DNA from 3 places in the Pseudomonas sp. G2-4 genome. Region 1 is predicted to be linked to each of the others. Evidence: predicted binding sites of a transcription regulator. Region 1 holds the regulator's gene; each other region holds the start of a gene.
What was found. Region 1 encodes FliA, which starts transcription of late flagellar genes. Its sites were predicted from a motif close to CTAAAGTTTNNNNNNNNNNNGCCGNTAA; they were not measured.
Positions count from the first base shown of each region.

Region 2: the regulator FliA is predicted to act here: its motif matches at 2,400-2,427, upstream of QNH97_RS12375 (methyl-accepting chemotaxis protein).
Region 3: the regulator FliA is predicted to act here: its motif matches at 1,546-1,573, upstream of QNH97_RS22270 (flagellar protein MotY).

Region 1 covers NZ_CP125957.1:1,737,308-1,743,070, reverse strand. Annotated here, with positions in the region: gene QNH97_RS07765 (protein phosphatase CheZ) at 1-655, opposite strand, end outside; gene QNH97_RS07760 (chemotaxis response regulator CheY) at 674-1,045, opposite strand; gene fliA (RNA polymerase sigma factor FliA) at 1,212-1,955, opposite strand; gene fleN (flagellar synthesis regulator FleN) at 1,952-2,782, opposite strand; gene flhF (flagellar biosynthesis GTPase FlhF) at 2,899-4,248, opposite strand; gene flhA (flagellar biosynthesis protein FlhA) at 4,260-5,763, opposite strand, start outside.
Region 2 covers NZ_CP125957.1:2,881,875-2,887,637, reverse strand. Annotated here, with positions in the region: gene QNH97_RS12390 (TonB-dependent siderophore receptor) at 1-2, opposite strand, end outside; gene QNH97_RS12385 (sodium:solute symporter family protein) at 170-1,942, opposite strand; gene QNH97_RS12380 (DUF4212 domain-containing protein) at 1,954-2,220, opposite strand; gene QNH97_RS12375 (methyl-accepting chemotaxis protein) at 2,467-4,263, shown strand; gene QNH97_RS12370 (thiamine pyrophosphate-requiring protein) at 4,589-5,763, shown strand, end outside.
Region 3 covers NZ_CP125957.1:5,089,366-5,095,128, forward strand. Annotated here, with positions in the region: gene QNH97_RS22265 (argininosuccinate synthase) at 1-346, opposite strand, end outside; gene QNH97_RS22270 (flagellar protein MotY) at 475-1,449, opposite strand; gene pyrC (dihydroorotase) at 1,641-2,687, shown strand; gene rnt (ribonuclease T) at 2,684-3,361, shown strand; gene QNH97_RS22285 (peroxiredoxin) at 3,548-4,150, opposite strand; gene QNH97_RS22290 (bacterioferritin-associated ferredoxin) at 4,457-4,675, shown strand; gene bfr (bacterioferritin) at 4,874-5,347, shown strand; gene grxD (Grx4 family monothiol glutaredoxin) at 5,541-5,763, opposite strand, start outside.

The DNA.
Region 1 (5,763 bases):
TCGCTTCACGGTCGTGTTCGATGCCTGCAAAGCGGTCGACCTGGCTGGCCATCAACACCAGTTTGAGCAGATTGCTTTCCACTTCGGTGACCAATTGGGTCACGCGCTTGATCACCTGACCGGTCAGGTCTTGATAGTCCTGAGCCAGCAGAATGTCGTTGAGATTGCTTGCTACCGCACGGTTATCGGTGCTGCTACGCGTCAGGAAACCGTCGACCCGACGGGCCAGCTCGCGAAACTCTTCAGCGCCGACTTCGCGACGCATGAACCGGCCCCAGTCGGTGCTCAAGGCCTGGGCTTCCTCGCTCAGACCATTGACCAGCGGCGTTGCGCTTTCCACCAGGTCCATGGTGCGGTTGGCTGCGGCCTCGGTCAGCTTGACCACATAACCCAGGCGCTCGGTGGCGTCGGTGATCTGCGAGACTTCCTCGGCCTGCGGCATATGCGGGTCGATCTGGAAATTGACAATCGCGCTGTGCAGTTCACGCGTGAGCTTGCCCACTTCCTGATACAGACCACGGTCACGGGTCTGGTTGAGCTCATGGATCATTTGAACCGCGTCGCCAAAACGGCCTTTTTCAAGGCTGTCGACCAGTTCGCGGGCATGTTTTTTCAGGGTCGATTCAAAATCGCCCATTGAAGATTCGTTATCCATAGCTCCCCCGTGTCGCGGTTAACCGATGCGTTCGAAGATTTTCTCGATCTTCTCTTTCAACGCCTGGGCCGTGAAGGGTTTGACCACATAGCCGTTTACACCGGCCTGAGCCGCTTCGATGATCTGCTCGCGCTTGGCTTCGGCAGTCACCATCAGCACGGGAAGGTGCTTGAGTTTTTCGTCGGCGCGCACATGGCGCAGCAAGTCGATACCGGTCATGCCGGGCATGTTCCAGTCAGTCACCAGAAAGTCGATGCTCCCGCTGTTGAGGACCGGAATGGCAGTGGTGCCATCGTCGGCCTCGACCGTGTTGGTGAACCCAAGGTCACGCAACAGGTTTTTTATGATCCGCCGCATCGTTGAGAAGTCATCAACGATGAGGATTTTCATGTTCTTGTCCAATTCGACCTCCAAGCAGTCTTAAACGCGCCCAGCACCTGAACGCGCCATTTCAATCAATCCGGCACAACACTCGACAACGGTCTGGAGCACAACGGATGGAGACTGGCGCAATGCATGCCAAACCAGCCCCGTTCGCAGTGTCCCCACACTGCAATCAGCGCGCTCGCCACTCCCCCAAACGCCCCCGCAAACGGGCCGCGCACTGGCTGTGTAACTGGCTGACCCGCGATTCGCTGACCCCCAGGACCTCACCGATTTCCTTGAGGTTCAGCTCTTCGTCGTAGTACAGCGCCAAGACCAGTCGCTCACGCTCCGGCAAATTGGCAATCGCATCCGCCAGCGCGCTCTGGAAACGTTCATCTTCCAGGTCACGCGATGGCTCCATGTGAGCACTCGCGCCGTCCTCGTGCAGCCCTTCGTGTTCGCCGTCCTGCAGCAGGTCGTCGAAACTGAACAGGCGACTGCCCAAGGTATCGTTCAAAATCCCGTAATAATCATCGAGACTCAATTGGAGTTCGGCCGCAACCTCGTGATCTTTAGCGTCACGCCCGGTTTTAGCTTCAATAGCGCGAATCGCATCACTGACCATACGGGTATTACGGTGCACCGAACGCGGCGCCCAATCGCCCTTGCGGACTTCATCGAGCATCGCCCCACGGATGCGAATACCGGCATACGTCTCGAAACTGGCGCCCTTGCTCGCGTCGTATTTGTTCGACACTTCGAGCAGGCCGATCATGCCGGCCTGGATCAAGTCCTCGACCTGAACACTGGCCGGCAACCGCGCCAGCAAGTGATAGGCGATACGCTTGACCAGGGGCGCATAACGCTCGATCAGTTCGTATTGGGCGTCCCGTGCCGATTTTTTGTAGAGATGGTTGTAACCGCTGGCAGTCATAGCACGGGCCCTGCTGTTTGTTGCACAAGACGCTCGACGAAAAATTCCAGATGCCCGCGAGGGTTGGCCGGCAGTGGCCAGGTATCCACCTTTTGGGCGATAGCCTTGAACGCCAGCGCACATTTGGAACGGGGAAAGGCTTCATAAACGGCGCGTTGCTTCTGGACGGCCTTGCGTACGCTTTCGTCGTAGGGCACTGCGCCGACGTACTGTAGGGCAACATCCAGGAAACGATCCGTGACCTTCGTCAACTTAGCGAACAGATTGCGCCCTTCCTGCGGGCTCTGGGCCATGTTGGCCAGGACGCGGAAGCGGTTCATGCCGTAGTCACGGTTCAATAATTTGATCAGGGCGTAGGCGTCGGTGATAGACGTCGGTTCGTCGCAGACCACCAGCAGCACTTCCTGGGCGGCGCGGACGAAACTGACGACCGAGTCACCGATACCGGCAGCCGTATCGATCACCAGCACATCGAGGTTGTCACCGATGTCGCTGAAGGCCTGGATCAGGCCAGCGTGCTGGGCCGGGGTCAGATGAACCATGCTCTGGGTGCCAGAGGCAGCCGGCACGATGCGAATACCGCCCGGCCCCTGCAGCAGCACGTCGCGCAGTTCGCAGCGACCTTCGATGACGTCCGCCAGCGTGCGCTTGGGTGTGAGCCCCAGCAGCACATCGACGTTCGCCAACCCCAGGTCGGCGTCCAGCAGCATGACCCGTCGGCCAAGCTCTGCCAGAGCCAGGGACAAGTTCACTGACACGTTAGTCTTCCCGACGCCACCTTTGCCGCCGGTCACCGCGATCACCTGTACGGGATGCATGCTGCCCATGTTCGTTCTTTACCTTGTCTTACTTAGACGGAGGCCACATTACTGGCTGCGCGTTCACATTCTGAACAATGCATGGCAGACCATCGATGTAGGTACAAAAAATATTCATGATTACCTCAGCCGACCTGCTTGGTCGGGCTGTGGTAGATATCAGCGAACATGTCAGCCATGGCTTCCTCGCTGGGTTCTTCCTGCATTTGCACACTCACGGCACGACTGACCAGTTGATGACGGCGCGGCAGATGCAAATCATCCGGGATCCGCGGTCCGTCGGTCAGGTAGGCCACCGGTAGTTCATGACCGATCGCCAGGCTCAACACCTCGCCCAGGCTTGCCGTTTCGTCCAGCTTAGTCAGGATGCAACCGGCCAGCCCGCAGCGTTTGTAGCTGTGGTATGCGGCGGTTAGAACCTGCTTTTGGCTGGTGGTTGCCAACACGAGATAATTTTTTGACCGAATGCCGCGCCCAGCCAGGCTTTCGAGCTGCATGCGCAGGGCCGGATCGCTGGCTTGCAGGCCGGCGGTATCGATCAGCACGACGCGCTTGCGCAGCAACGGTTCCAGCGCCTGGGCCAGGGACTGGCCCGGGTCCACATGGGTCACCGACACATTGAGGATCCGGCCCAGGGTCTTGAGTTGTTCCTGTGCGCCGATACGGAAACTGTCCATGCTCACCAGGGCAATGCTCTGGGCGCCGTACTTGAGTACATAACGGGCCGCAAGCTTGGCCAGGGTGGTGGTCTTGCCCATGCCGGCAGGGCCGACCATCGCAATCACTCCACCCTCTTCCAGCGGCTCGACTTCCGGCGTAGCAATCATCCGCGCCAGGTGCGCCAGCAACATGCGCCAGGCCTGGCGAGGCTCTTCGATACCGTTGATCAGCGCCAGCAGGTCGCGGGACAACGGACCGGACAGGCCGATGCGTTGCAGGCGACGCCACAGGTTGGCCTGGGCCGGACGGCTGCCTTGCAGCTGGTTCCACGCCAGGGAGCCGAGCTGAACTTCCATCAGTTCACGCAGGCTGTTGAGTTCAAAGCGCATCGAGTCCAGGGCACGTGGATCGATACCAGCGCTTGGCGCGGCCGGAGCCGGTGCCACACGACGCGGCTCGACCTGGGCCTGCTCGACCAGCGGTTCGGCAGCGGTCAACGGCAGGCCGGCAGTCAGCGGCTGACCGGCGAACAATTGACGGTTGGTGCCCGCGCTGGCCTGGCCTTCGCTGCTGCGCAGGCTCAATTCGGCCTGGGCGCTGGCGATACGCGATTGGGTCTTGCGCAGCTCGTCCTCGAGTTCCATGTTCGGAACGCGCGGGGCCAGCGCCGACAATTTGTAATCCAGGGCCGCCGTCAACTCGACACCGCCAGCGATCCGGCGATTGCCAATGATGGCTGCTTCAGCGCCCAGCTCGTCACGAACCAGCTTCATGGCCTGACGCATATCGGCGGCGAAAAAACGCTTCACTTGCATAAACCACTACCTCAGCCGTTGGGCCCTACTGTCGCAACGATGGTCACTTGCTTGTTGTCCGGTATTTCCTGGTACGCCAGCACATGCAGCCCCGGGACCGCGAGGCGACCGAATCGCGAGAGCATCGCGCGAATCGGTCCGGCCACCAGCAGGATCACCGGTTGGCCTTGCATCTCCTGCCGCTGGGCTGCATCAATCAGCGAACGCTGCAGCTTCTCGGCCATGCTTGGCTCCAGCAGAACACCCTCTTCCGAGCCTTGTCCTGCCTTCTGCAGACTATTGAGCAATATCTGTTCCAACCTTGGTTCCAGAGTGATCACAGGCAGCTCAGACTCAGTGCCTACAATGCTTTGGACGATTGCGCGGGATACGCCGACCCGAACCGCAGCCACCAGGGCGGCGGTATCTTGACTCTTGGAGGCGTTGTTGGCGATAGCCTCGGCAATGCTGCGAATGTCGCGTACGGGCACCTGTTCGGCCAGCAGCGCCTGCAACACCTTGAGCAACTGCGACAACGACACCACGCCCGGCACCAGCTCGTCAGCCAGCTTCGGCGAGCCTTTGGCCAGTACTTGCAGGAGTTGCTGGACTTCTTCGTGGCCAATCAGCTCGCTGGAGTGCTTGTACAGAATCTGGTTCAAGTGGGTCGCCACGACGGTACTGGCGTCCACCACGGTGTAGCCAAGGGACTGAGCCTGGGCTCGCTGGCTGATTTCGATCCACACCGCTTCCAGGCCAAAAGCCGGATCCTTGGCGGTAATGCCGTTGAGCGAGCCGTAGACCTGCCCCGGGTTGATCGCCAGCTCGCGGTCCGGGTAGATCTCGGCCTCGGCCAGGATCACGCCCATCAGCGTCAGGCGATAGGCGCTAGGCGCCAGGTCGAGGTTGTCGCGGATATGCACGGTGGGCATCAGGAAACCCAAATCCTGGGACAACTTCTTGCGCACGCCCTTGATTCGCGCCAGCAACTGCCCTCCCTGGTTACGGTCGACCAATGGGATCAGGCGGTAACCGACTTCCAGGCCGATCATGTCGATTGGCGTCACGTCGTCCCAGCCCAGCTCCTTGGTTTCCATGGCGCGGGCCGGCGATGGCAGCAGTTCCTGCTGGCGCTTGACCTCTTGCAGGGCCTGGACCTTCTGCACGTTCTGCTTCTTCCAGAACAGGTAGGCACCACCCGCCGCCAGGGCCGCCATGCTCAGGAAGGAAAAGTGCGGCATGCCGGGCACCAGGCCCATCACCGCCATCAGGCCGGCGGCAACCGCCAGGGCCTTGGGCGAGGCGAACATCTGCCGGCCGATCTGCTTGCCCATGTCTTCGGAACCCGAAGCGCGGGTCACCATGATCGCGGCAGCTGTGGATAACAACAGTGATGGCAATTGCGCCACCAAACCGTCACCGATAGTCAGCAGGGCGTAAACCTTGCCGGCGTCGCCGAAGGTCATGTTGTGTTGAAAGATACCGACGGCCATGCCGCCGATCAGGTTGATGAACAGAATCAGCAGGCCGGCGATG
Region 2 (5,763 bases), 1.1 Mb from region 1:
AAGACGCTGCACTCATTGGGGGGACGTTAATGAGAGCGAATATACTTTGAGAATCATTCCCAGTAAATACGTACTTACACCTATCTACTTGACGCAATACAAAAAAATGGCGCCGGATTGCTCCGGCGCCATTGCTCGTTGCCCTTTTGGTATCAGCCTTTACACCGGGTCAATGATCGACGGCGGCACCGGCCCCCCGTGGAACCCGGATATCTTCCACCAGGTGCTGGATATGCTCCGGCGGCGGCGCGGTGAAGCGCGACACCACAATGGCTGCGATGAAGTTGAAGAGCATTCCCAACGTACCAATGCCTTCCGGCGATACCCCAAGCCACCAGTGATCGGCGGTGTTCATCGCCGGGTTCACGAACTTGAAGTAGACGATGTAGCTGAAGGTGAACGTCAGCCCCACAATCATCCCGGCGATCGCGCCCTCACGGTTCATGCGCTTGGAGAATATCCCCATGACGATGACCGGGAAGAATGAGGACGCTGCCAAGCCGAAGGCAAAGGCCACCACCTGGGCCACGAATGCAGGTGGATAGATGCCGAACAGCCCGGCGATCAATACCGCCACCCCGGCGGAAATCCGCGCAGCCAGCAGCTCCTGTCTTTCGGTGATCCTGGGCAGCATGTTGCTCTTGAGCAGGTCATGGGAAACCGAGGTGGAGATCACCAACAGCAACCCCGCAGCAGTAGACAAGGCGGCCGCCAGGCCACCGGCAGCGATCAACGCGATCACCCAACCCGGCAAACCGGCAATTTCCGGATTGGCCAGAACCATGATGTCGTTGTCCACATACAGCTCGTTGGCCACCGGCGAAACCTGATTGTTGAGCAGACGTTGCTCATAGGCCCCTCGCTCGGTGGTCTTGAAGCTTGGGGCTCCGACCAACGCGGCACCGGGACCGTACTGGATGATGCCGTCGTTGTTCTTGTCCACCCAGGCGATCAGCCCGGAGTTTTCCCAAGCCTTGAACCACGTCGGTGCCGTGCTATAGCTGACATTCGGAATCGAAGTCAGCAGATTGGTGCGGGCAAACGCCGCTACGGCCGGTGCGGTGGTATAGAGGATGGCAATGAATAGCAGCGCGTAGCCTGCGGATTTGCGGGCATCCCGTACAGTAGGGGTCGTGAAGAAACGCACAATGACATGAGGCAGTCCTGCCGTGCCCACCATCAGCGCCATGGTGATGAAGAACACGTCCGTCGTCGACTTGCTGCCATCGGTGTAGGCCGTGAAGCCCAGCTCCGCCCCGAGCCCGTTGAGCCTTTCAATCACGCTCTGCCCCGAACCCGTGACTTCGCTGATAAAGCCCAACTGCGGAATCGGATTACCGGTGATCATCATCGAGATGTAAATCGCCGGCACCATGTAGGCGAAGATCATCACGCAGTACTGCGCCACCTGGGTGTAGGTGATGCCTTTCATTCCACCCAGCACGGAATAGAAAAACACGATGGCCATGCCGATCATCACACCGGTGTTGATGTCCACCTCGAGATAGCGGGAGAACACAATACCCACTCCCCGCATTTGCCCCGCCACGTAGGTGAAGGAAATAAAGATCACGCAGATCACCGCCACCACCCGCGCCGTTTGCGAGTAATAACGCGCTCCGACGAACTCAGGCACAGTGAACTTGCCGAACTTGCGCAGATACGGTGCCAGGCACATCGCCAGCAGCACGTAGCCACCGGTCCAGCCCATCAAGTAGACCGAACCGTCATAGCCGGCGAAGGCGATGATCCCAGCCATGGAAATGAACGAGGCTGCCGACATCCAGTCAGCGCCAGTGGCCATGCCGTTGAGTACCGGGTGCACCCCCTTGCTCGCGACATAGTATTCACTGGTGGAGCCGGCACGTGTCCAGATCGCGATAGCAATATAGAGCGCGAAGCTTGCACCGACGAACAGATAGATCAGGGTTTGGGTTTCCATGCTCGTCGGCCTCAGTCTTCGTGGACGTCATACTTGCGATCGAGCTGATTCATCTTCCAGACATAGAAGAAGATCTCGAGCACAAAGACATAGATGGACCCCTGCTGGGCGAACCAGAACCCTAGAGGTGTGCCGAAGAAACTGATGGTGTTGAGTGAGTCAACCAGCAAAATACCAAAGCCGAACGACACCAAAAACCAGATTGCCAGTAGTACCAGCATCCAGCGCAGGTTTTCCGTCCAATAGGCACGCGCAGCCTGTTGCTTTTGAGTGGACATGAGGGTCATCTCCCGTTGTTTTTATTGTTTTCCCCTCAAACCGTAGCAGCCGCTGGGCAGAGTACCAGTACGACTTTCGTCTAATTCGCCAGCATAAGTATTGACATTTGTTTCAGCGACTCGATGGAAAGTCACAAACAGCCTGAAAGATCAATCTGATATCAAATTGCCCTGACTCGCTAAAGCTTTGTCGCCAGCGGTCGAATGTATTCCATTGAGTGATTTTTTTTGCCCAGGAGCAGCGGCATGCAGACGTTAAAGGCCTTGTACGAGTCTATCGAAATGCAATTTTTCGATACGCTCACCAAAAAGCTGTCGAGCCTTTTCCTGTTGGTCGTGGTCAGTGGGTTGTTGTACTGGGTCGCCCTGAGTGCACGCGCTGACATTGTCTTGCAGCTGCGCGACGCGCAGCTGGATGCCGGGTTGCTGGGCCAGATCGAGGGCCGGCTCGACAGCCTCACCCATGCCCTGCTCTTCGGCACGCTCCTGACGCTGGGCATGATCAGTTTCATGGTCTGGTACTTTCGCCACCTCATCGTGCGTCCCGTCACCGCCATGACCAAGGCCCTGGAAGAGATCGCCAACGGCGAAGGCGATTTGTCCAAGGACCTTCCCCTGGTGACCCACGACGAAATTCGCGTGCTGGCCGGCACCTGTAACCGTTTCCTGGCCAAGCAACGGGAGATCATCAGTAACGTCCAGGCGCTGACCGTGCACATCGCCGTCGAATCGGCCCGCTCGCTGAAAAACATCAGCGATTCCAGCGACAGCGCCACCCACCAGGCGCGCTTCGCCAAGGAAGTGATGGACCAGAGCAACACCGCCGTAGGCCGCATCGAAGAAGTCTCGCGCCAGACCCAAGGCATCTCCAGCACCACCGCCCAGAACCTGAGCATGGCCCGCGACTCCTATGCCGAGCTGCTGGAAGTGACCGGCAACATCAGCGAAATCTCCAACAGTCTCAGTGAGTTTGCCACGCTCGTGGGGGCCTTGAACCAACGCTCCTCAAGCATCAAGTCCATCGTTGGATTGATCCAGCAGATCTCTGCCCAAACCAATCTGCTGGCCCTCAACGCCGCCATCGAAGCCGCCCGGGCTGGCGAGAGCGGTCGGGGTTTCGCGGTGGTGGCTGATGAAGTGCGGACCCTGGCGCAGAACGTCAGCCGCGCCACCGATGATATCTCCCGCAACATCGACGCCATGCTTGAAGAAGTCGGTTCTACCCACGAACAGACCACCCAGATCAGCCACAGCGCCCGGGAAACCCAGAAAGTGGTGGAGCGTGCCTCCGGCCATTTCGAGAGCATGATCGGCGATTTCGAATCCACCAACGGCAAGCTGGCGGACATCGCCACGCATATCCAGCAGTTCGCCGACAGCAACACGGGCATCAACGAACGGGTCACCCAGATCCATGCCGACAGCCAGTTGATCGACCAGCGCATGCAGCATTCGGCGACGGCCACCCGTGACCTGTCCGGCGTTGCCGAAAAGGTCCAGGCACTGTTGGGCCGGTTCGTGCTCGGCCACGGCAAGCTGGATGCCGCCATCACCCGCGCCAGCCAATGCCGGGACACGCTTCAGGAGCGCCTGGAGGCGCTGCAAAGGGAAGGTCTGAACCTGTTCGACCAGAGTTACCAATTGATCCCCGGCACTGACCCCAAGCAGTACATGACCAGCTACACCGAACGCTTTGCCCAGGCCTGCCAGGAAGAGTGCGACAAGCTCACCCGCAGCACGCCGGGGGGCAAGGTTTCGTTCATTGTCGATAGCAAGGGCTATTGCCCGGTGAACAACAGCTGGGTCTCCAAGCCACCCACCGGTGATCGTGCTGTCGACCTGCCGGTGTGTCGCAACAAGCGCATCTTCGGCGACCCGATCGGCCTGCGCGCAGCCGGCAACGTCCAGCGTTTCCTGCTCCAGACCTACCTGCGTGACACCGGGGAGATCATGACCGAGATCGACGTACCGTTCTTCTTCGGCGGCCGTCATTGGGGCAACTTGCGGGTGGGGTTCGACGCGGCGGTGTTGTTGGCGGAGTGATTCCAGGCACGATGGGAATCCAGCCTGCTAGACGTTGTATGTAAAGAGCCTGCCACCGGCAGGCTTACACAAACTTGCATGTGCCCGCATTCCAGACATTCCTCGCCTGCAGCCAGTTGAAAGGCTCCCCTGTCCCCGGCCGGTATTGCGGCTGGGTTTTGACAACCTCGCCCGATACACACTGCGATACAGCCCGCCTGGCATTAACCCCCTGCCCTCGAAAAAATCGAAACCTTGGACGCAGCGCCGGGGTCCAGTCCTGTATGAACACAAAGCGCTGCACGCCACCCGAAGGCGCTGCGGCCCATCAACGTGAGGGACAGACATGAGCATGACCGTCGGTGATTTTCTGGTGGAACGTCTTTACCAATGGGGGGTTCGCCGCATTTATGGCTATCCGGGCGATGGTATCAACGGTGTCTTTGGCGCCTTGAACCGCGCCGATGGAAAAATCCGCTTCATCCAGGCGCGTCATGAAGAGATGGCCGCCTTCATGGCCTGCGCCCATGCCAAGTTCACCGGCGAACTGGGCGTATGCATCGCCACCTCGGGGCCGGGGGCCTCGCACCTGATCACCGGCCTCTACGACGCCCGAATGGACCACATGCCCGTGCTCGCCATCAGCGGCCAACAGGCCCGCACTGCCCTGGGCGGGCACTACCAACAGGAACTGGACCTGGTCAGCCTGTTCAAGGACGTGGCCGGGGCGTTCGTCCAGCAGGCCAGTGCGCCCTCCCAAGTGCGCCATCTGCTCGACCGCGCCGTACGCACGGCAGTGGGTGAGCGTCGGGTCACGGCACTGATCCTGCCGAATGACCTGCAGGAAATGGAATACTCCGAACCACCGCACAAACATGGAACGGTTCACTCCGGCGTCGGCTATCGCAAACCCAAAGTCGTGCCCTATGAAGAGGACCTGCGCAAAGCCGCCGACGTCCTGAACGCAGGCAAGAAGGTCGCCATCCTGGTCGGCGCCGGAGCTCTGCAGGCGACAGACGAAGTGATCGCTCTCGCCGAAAAACTCGGGGCCGGCGTGGCCAAGGCCCTGCTCGGCAAGGCTGTCGTGCCGGATGACCTGCCCTGGGTCACCGGCTCCATCGGCCTGCTGGGCACAAAGCCCAGTGACAACCTGATGGCCGGTTGCGACACGTTGCTGATGATCGGCTCTGGCTTTCCCTACGCTGAGTTCCTGCCACCCGAAGGCCAAGCCCGGGGCGTGCAGATTGATATCCAACCGGACATGCTCAGCCTGCGATACCCGATGGAGGTCAATCTGCAGGGCGACAGCGTCGACACCCTGCGAGCGTTGTTACCCCTGATCGAGGAAAAGCCCGATCGGACCTGGCGCAAGAAAATCGAACACTGGCGGGCGGACTGGGACAAGACCCTGGAAAAGCGCGCATTGATGTCAGCCAAGCCGATCAACCCGCAACGGGTGACATTCGAGCTATCGCCCCGGTTGCCGGATCACGCCATCATCACCTGCGATTCCGGCTCCTG
Region 3 (5,763 bases), 3.3 Mb from region 1:
AAATGGCGTCGGCACCGGTTTCGTTGGCGATTTCGATCAGGCGCTTGGCAATCAACGGACGGGCGATGGACGTACCCAGCAGGTACTCGCCTTCGTAAACAGTGTTGGCACGGAACATCGGGAACACGAAGTCGCGGACGAACTCTTCGCGCAGGTCATCGATGTAGATTTCTTTGACGCCCATGGCCTGAGCCTTGGCGCGTGCAGGCTCGACTTCTTCGCCCTGCCCCAGGTCAGCGGTGAAGGTCACCACTTCGCAGTTATAAGTGTCCTGCAGCCACTTGAGGATCACCGAAGTGTCCAGGCCGCCGGAATACGCCAGAACGACCTTGTTTACGTCCGCCATGCCATCACTCCACGGGTTGTACGGAAAGCCGGGAAGTCTAACGTCCAATGCGGATAATTTACAGGGGCGCGACAGCTTATGACGACGAAGCGACAGATTATGTCGAGTGCGCGACGGTCATCGCCGAATCAGGACGTGCGCGCAGTCGCCGGAGCGGGAGTCTTGGCCGGGGCAGCGGTCGGTGCCGGAACCTTGGCCGGGGCCGCAGCGGGTGCGGTCGGCGCTGTCGGCTGCGAGGCGGGCGCGTCGGTCGGCGCCACACGCTCCAGGAGCACGACCACGCGGCGGTTCTTGGCCCGGTTGGCGGCGTTGGTATTGGGTGCCAGGGGATAACGCTCGCCATGGAACCGCAGGGTGATCTGCGATTCCTGGAAGCCGTTGGCCTTGAAGAAGTCCTGGACCGCCAGGGCGCGACGACGCGACAGCTCACGGTTGGTCAAGCGGTTGCCACTGTTATCGGAGTGACCATCGAGTTCGACATGATTGACGCTTGGGTCGGCCTTGATGAAATCGAGCATCACTTGCAACTGAGCCTTGGCCTGGGCGTCAAGTTCGACCCCTTCGCCGGGGAAGCCAATCTGGGTTTGCTTAATCTGCTCGAAATTCTTCGGTAACAGTTTCGCCACGCAGCCTTGATAGTCACTGAAGGCCTTATTGAAACGCACCGGCAATAATCGGACTTCCGAGACCCGCCCGTCCTCGGTGTTGCGTCGCACCACAGGGCTGCGCCCGTCCATCAGCCCATTGATCAAGCGACCTGCCTGGATCTGGGAGCTGTTGAACAAGACATCGCCACTGCCAATCCTGACCGAGCCCAAGTTGATGTCGCCGCGCCCCGGTTGCCAGGGCGCCGCAGCCGCCAGCAAGGTCGCCGAACCGCCACCGAGCATCGGGTTATAGGCCTTGAGCCTGAATGTGGCCTGCTCGCCCGCCCGACGCACGAACTCGCCGCTGCCGAAATCGGTGATCGGCTGGCTCAGCCGGCACTCGAACTTGTCGCCTTCGACCGTCCACTCAATGCTCTCCAGACGGGTCTGGAAAGTGAGCGCCATGGCGGGAAGGCTGGCAAACACACTGAGCAAGGCTAGATAACGCTGGCGCACGGGAGGCTCCACTGGCTTTTATACAAAGATCGACACACGCTGAAGGTATGACGCCTGTCCGGGGCACTGCACGGATTCGTGGCACACCTGTAGGAGCTATCGGTAAGTTGCGGCAGAACTTGATAGCGGGTGCCTGAATCGGTCTTTTCCGGTAGCATTCCCCAGAGTTTGACCCGCCTGGAAGCCCCCCAATGTCCGACCGCCTGACCCTGCTGCGTCCCGACGACTGGCATATTCATCTTCGCGATGGTGCTGTGTTGACCCATACCGTCGCCGATGTCGCGCGCACCTTTGGGCGCGCAATCATCATGCCTAACCTGGTTCCGCCAGTGCGTAACGCCGCCGAAGCCGAAGGCTATCGCCAGCGCATCCTGGCCGCACGCCCGGCCGGCAGCCGCTTCGAGCCGCTGATGGTGCTGTACCTCACCGACCGCACCCAACCTGAAGAAATACGCGACGCCAAGGCCTGCGGCTTTGTCCATGCCGCCAAGCTGTACCCCGCTGGCGCGACTACCAACTCCGATTCCGGCGTCACCAGCATCGACAAGATCTTCCCGGCACTGGAGGCCATGGCCGAAGTCGGCATGCCTTTGTTGATCCACGGTGAAGTCACCCGGGGCGACGTCGACGTGTTCGACCGCGAGAAAATCTTCATCGACGAGCACATGCGCCGCGTCGTGGAGCGCTTCCCGACGCTCAAGGTGGTGTTCGAACACATCACCACCGGCGATGCCGTGCAGTTCGTCAACGAGGCTGCGGCCAACGTCGGCGCGACCATCACCGCGCATCACCTGCTGTACAACCGCAACCACATGCTGGTGGGCGGGATCCGGCCGCACTTCTATTGCCTGCCGATCCTCAAGCGCAACACCCATCAAGAGGCCCTGCTCGACGCCGCCACCAGTGGCAGCGCCAAGTTTTTCCTCGGCACGGACTCGGCGCCCCATGCCCGGCATGCCAAGGAAGCGGCCTGCGGTTGCGCCGGCTGCTACACCGCCTATGCCGCCATCGAGATGTATGCCGAGGCGTTCGAACAGCGCAACTCGCTGGACAAGCTCGAAGGTTTCGCCAGCCTGCACGGCCCGCGTTTCTATGGCCTGCCGGCGAACACCGATCGTATTACCCTGGTCCGCGACGAGTGGACCGCCCCCGCCAGCCTGCCCTTCGGCGAGCTGACTGTCATCCCGCTGCGCGCCGGTGAAAAACTGCGCTGGCGCCTGCTGGAGGAACACGTGTGAGTGAAGATCATTTCGACGACGAACAGGACGGCAATGGTGGTTCGGGCGGCGCCCGTCACCCGATGGCAGCCCGGTTTCGCGGCTACCTGCCGGTCGTCGTCGACGTCGAGACCGGCGGTTTCAACTCGGCTACCGATGCGCTGCTGGAAATCGCCGCGACCACCATCGGCATGGACGAAAAAGGCTTTGTGTTTCCTGACCACACCTACTTTTTCCGCGTCGAGCCGTTCGAAGGCGCCAACATCGAAGCGGCGGCCCTGGAGTTCACCGGGATCAAGCTCGATCACCCACTGCGCATGGCGGTGAGTGAAGAGACAGCCCTGACCGACATCTTCCGGGGCGTGCGCAAGGCGCTGAAGGCCAACGGTTGCAAGCGCGCGATCCTGGTGGGGCACAACAGCAGCTTCGACCTGGGCTTCCTCAACGCCGCCGTAGCGCGCATGGACATGAAGCGTAACCCGTTTCATCCGTTCTCCAGCTTCGACACGGCAACCCTGGCTGGCCTGGCGTATGGCCAGACCGTCCTGGCCAAAGCCTGCCAGGCGGCCGACATCGATTTTGATGGCCGTGAAGCCCACTCGGCCCGCTACGACACCGAGAAGACCGCCGAGCTGTTCTGCGGCATCGTCAATCGGTGGAAGCAGATGGGGGGTTGGCAGGATTTCGACGATTGACATCGGCCTCGCTTTTTGTGTGGCGAGGGAGCTTGCTCCCGCTTGAGTGCGCAGCGCTCACAAGATCTTGGGGCGGCTGCGCCACCCAGCGGGAGCAAGCTCCCTCGCCACAGGACTGTGTCCTGCTTTAGAACCCCATAAAAAAACCGGCCCTATCGAGGGCCGGTTTTTTTATGCCTGTTGCGCTTACAGCTTGTCGCTGTGCTCGCCCAGGTAAGCGGCAACGCCTTCAGGGGATGCAGTCATACCCTTGTCGCCTTTCTTCCAGTTGGCCGGGCAGACTTCGCCGTGCTCTTCGTGGAATTGCAGTGCGTCGACCAGACGGATCAGCTCTTCCATGTTACGGCCCAGCGGCAGGTCGTTGATGATCTGCGAACGGACAACGCCTTTGTCGTCGATCAGGAACGCGCCACGGAAGGCCACGCCGCCTTCGGACTCAACGTCATAGGCCTTGGCGATTTCGTGCTTCATGTCGGCAGCCATGGTGTATTTCACCTGGCCGATACCGCCATTGTTGATGGGGGTGTTGCGCCAGGCGTTGTGGGTGAAGTGCGAGTCGATCGAAACGGCAACCACTTCAACGTTACGGGCCTTGAAGTCGTCCATGCGGTGATCCAGTGCGATCAGCTCGGATGGGCAGACGAAGGTGAAGTCCAACGGATAGAAGAACACCAGGCCGTATTTGCCTTTGATGGCCGAGGACAGGGTGAAGCTGTCGACGATTTCGCCGTTGCCGAGGACGGCGGGTACGGTGAAGTCTGGGGCTTGTTTGCCTACGAGTACGCTCATTGGATATCTCCTGGTGTAGTAACGTGAAAAACAAGGTCCATGCCAGCCTGCCACCTCCAGGCGACAGCCCTGTGACACGAACCCGCTTCGCAAGGACCGACCATCATACACTGCGGGTTTGGACTGTCTTCAACGGTTTTTCGACGTCACTGAAAAATCGCCGCTTGCCTCTGTCGTGACAGATAAAAACCGTTCGTCAGCCAGACGACGCTCTGGCGCAAGGGTTGTAGAAACCACTTTGACAATCATTCTCGCTAACATTAAGATCCGTCTCAATTGAGTCACAACCAGCGACGGTTCTCACTTATGTATGTATGCCTCTGCACTGGCGTCACCGACGGGCAAATCCGCGAAGCGATCTATGAAGGTTGCTGCAGCTACCGCGAAGTCCGCCAGGCCACCGGCGTAGCCAGCCAATGCGGCAAATGTGCGTGCCTGGCCAAGGAAGTGGTTCGTGAAACCCTCGCCAAAGTGCAAACGGCCCAGGCCTCTATTCCCTATCCGGTAGAATTTACTGCCGCTTAAAACCAGATTTTTGAAGAACCGGACCTAATGTCCGGTTTTTTTATGCCTGTAAATCAAACGCTTAGCTTCCAGACGCGGAACACAAACATTCTTATTCCGATTAATTTTCATTTATTATTCAATAACTTAGGTTTGACACTCGGAATTACGCGGCTCAGACTCTGCCTTATACACAGCTATTACAGGGCAGGCCTCACCATGAAAGGCGACATTACAGTCATCCAGCATCTCAACAAGATCCTTGCCAATGAGCTGGTCGCGATCAATCAATACTTCCTGCATGCGCGCATGTACGAGGATTGGGGCCTGAACAAGCTGGGCAAGCACGAGTACCACGAATCCATCGACGAGATGAAGCACGCGGACAAGCTGATCAAGCGCATCCTGTTTCTCGAAGGCCTGCCGAACGTCCAGGACCTGGGCAAGCTGCACATCGGCGAACACACCCGGGAAATGCTCGAGTGTGACCTGCGTATCGAACGCACCGGCCATGCCGACCTGAAAGCCGCCATCGCCCATTGCGAGACCGTTGGCGACTTTGGCAGCCGTGAACTGCTGGAAGACATTCTCGAATCCGAAGAAGAGCACATCGACTGGCTGGAAACTCAATTGGGCCTGATCGACAAAGTGGGTCTTGAGAACTACCTGCAATCGCAGATGGGTGAAGAGTAACCTTCCCCGAAGGTGAGCCACTAAAAAGCCCCGCCCTCTTACGAGAGGCGGGGCTTTTTAATGCCTGTGTTCCAGGCATACCGCAATCCAGTGGGAGCGAGCTTGCTCGCGATAGCGGTGGGTCAGGTAAAGAAATGCTGACTGACACATCGCTATCGCGAGCAAGCTCGCTCCCACATGGGTTTGGGGTGAATCAGGCTTCAGCCTTGTTCGCCGCAGCTTTCTCGGCGGCATCCTTGATCAGCGCCTGCAAAGAACCGTCGGCAGACATCTCGGTCATGATGTCGCTACCGCCGACCAGCTCACCGGCCACCCACAGCTGCGGGAAAGTCGGCCAGTTGGCGTACTTGGGCAGGTTGGCGCGGATTTCCGGGTTCTGCAGGATGTCCACGTAGGCAAACTTCTCGCCACACGCC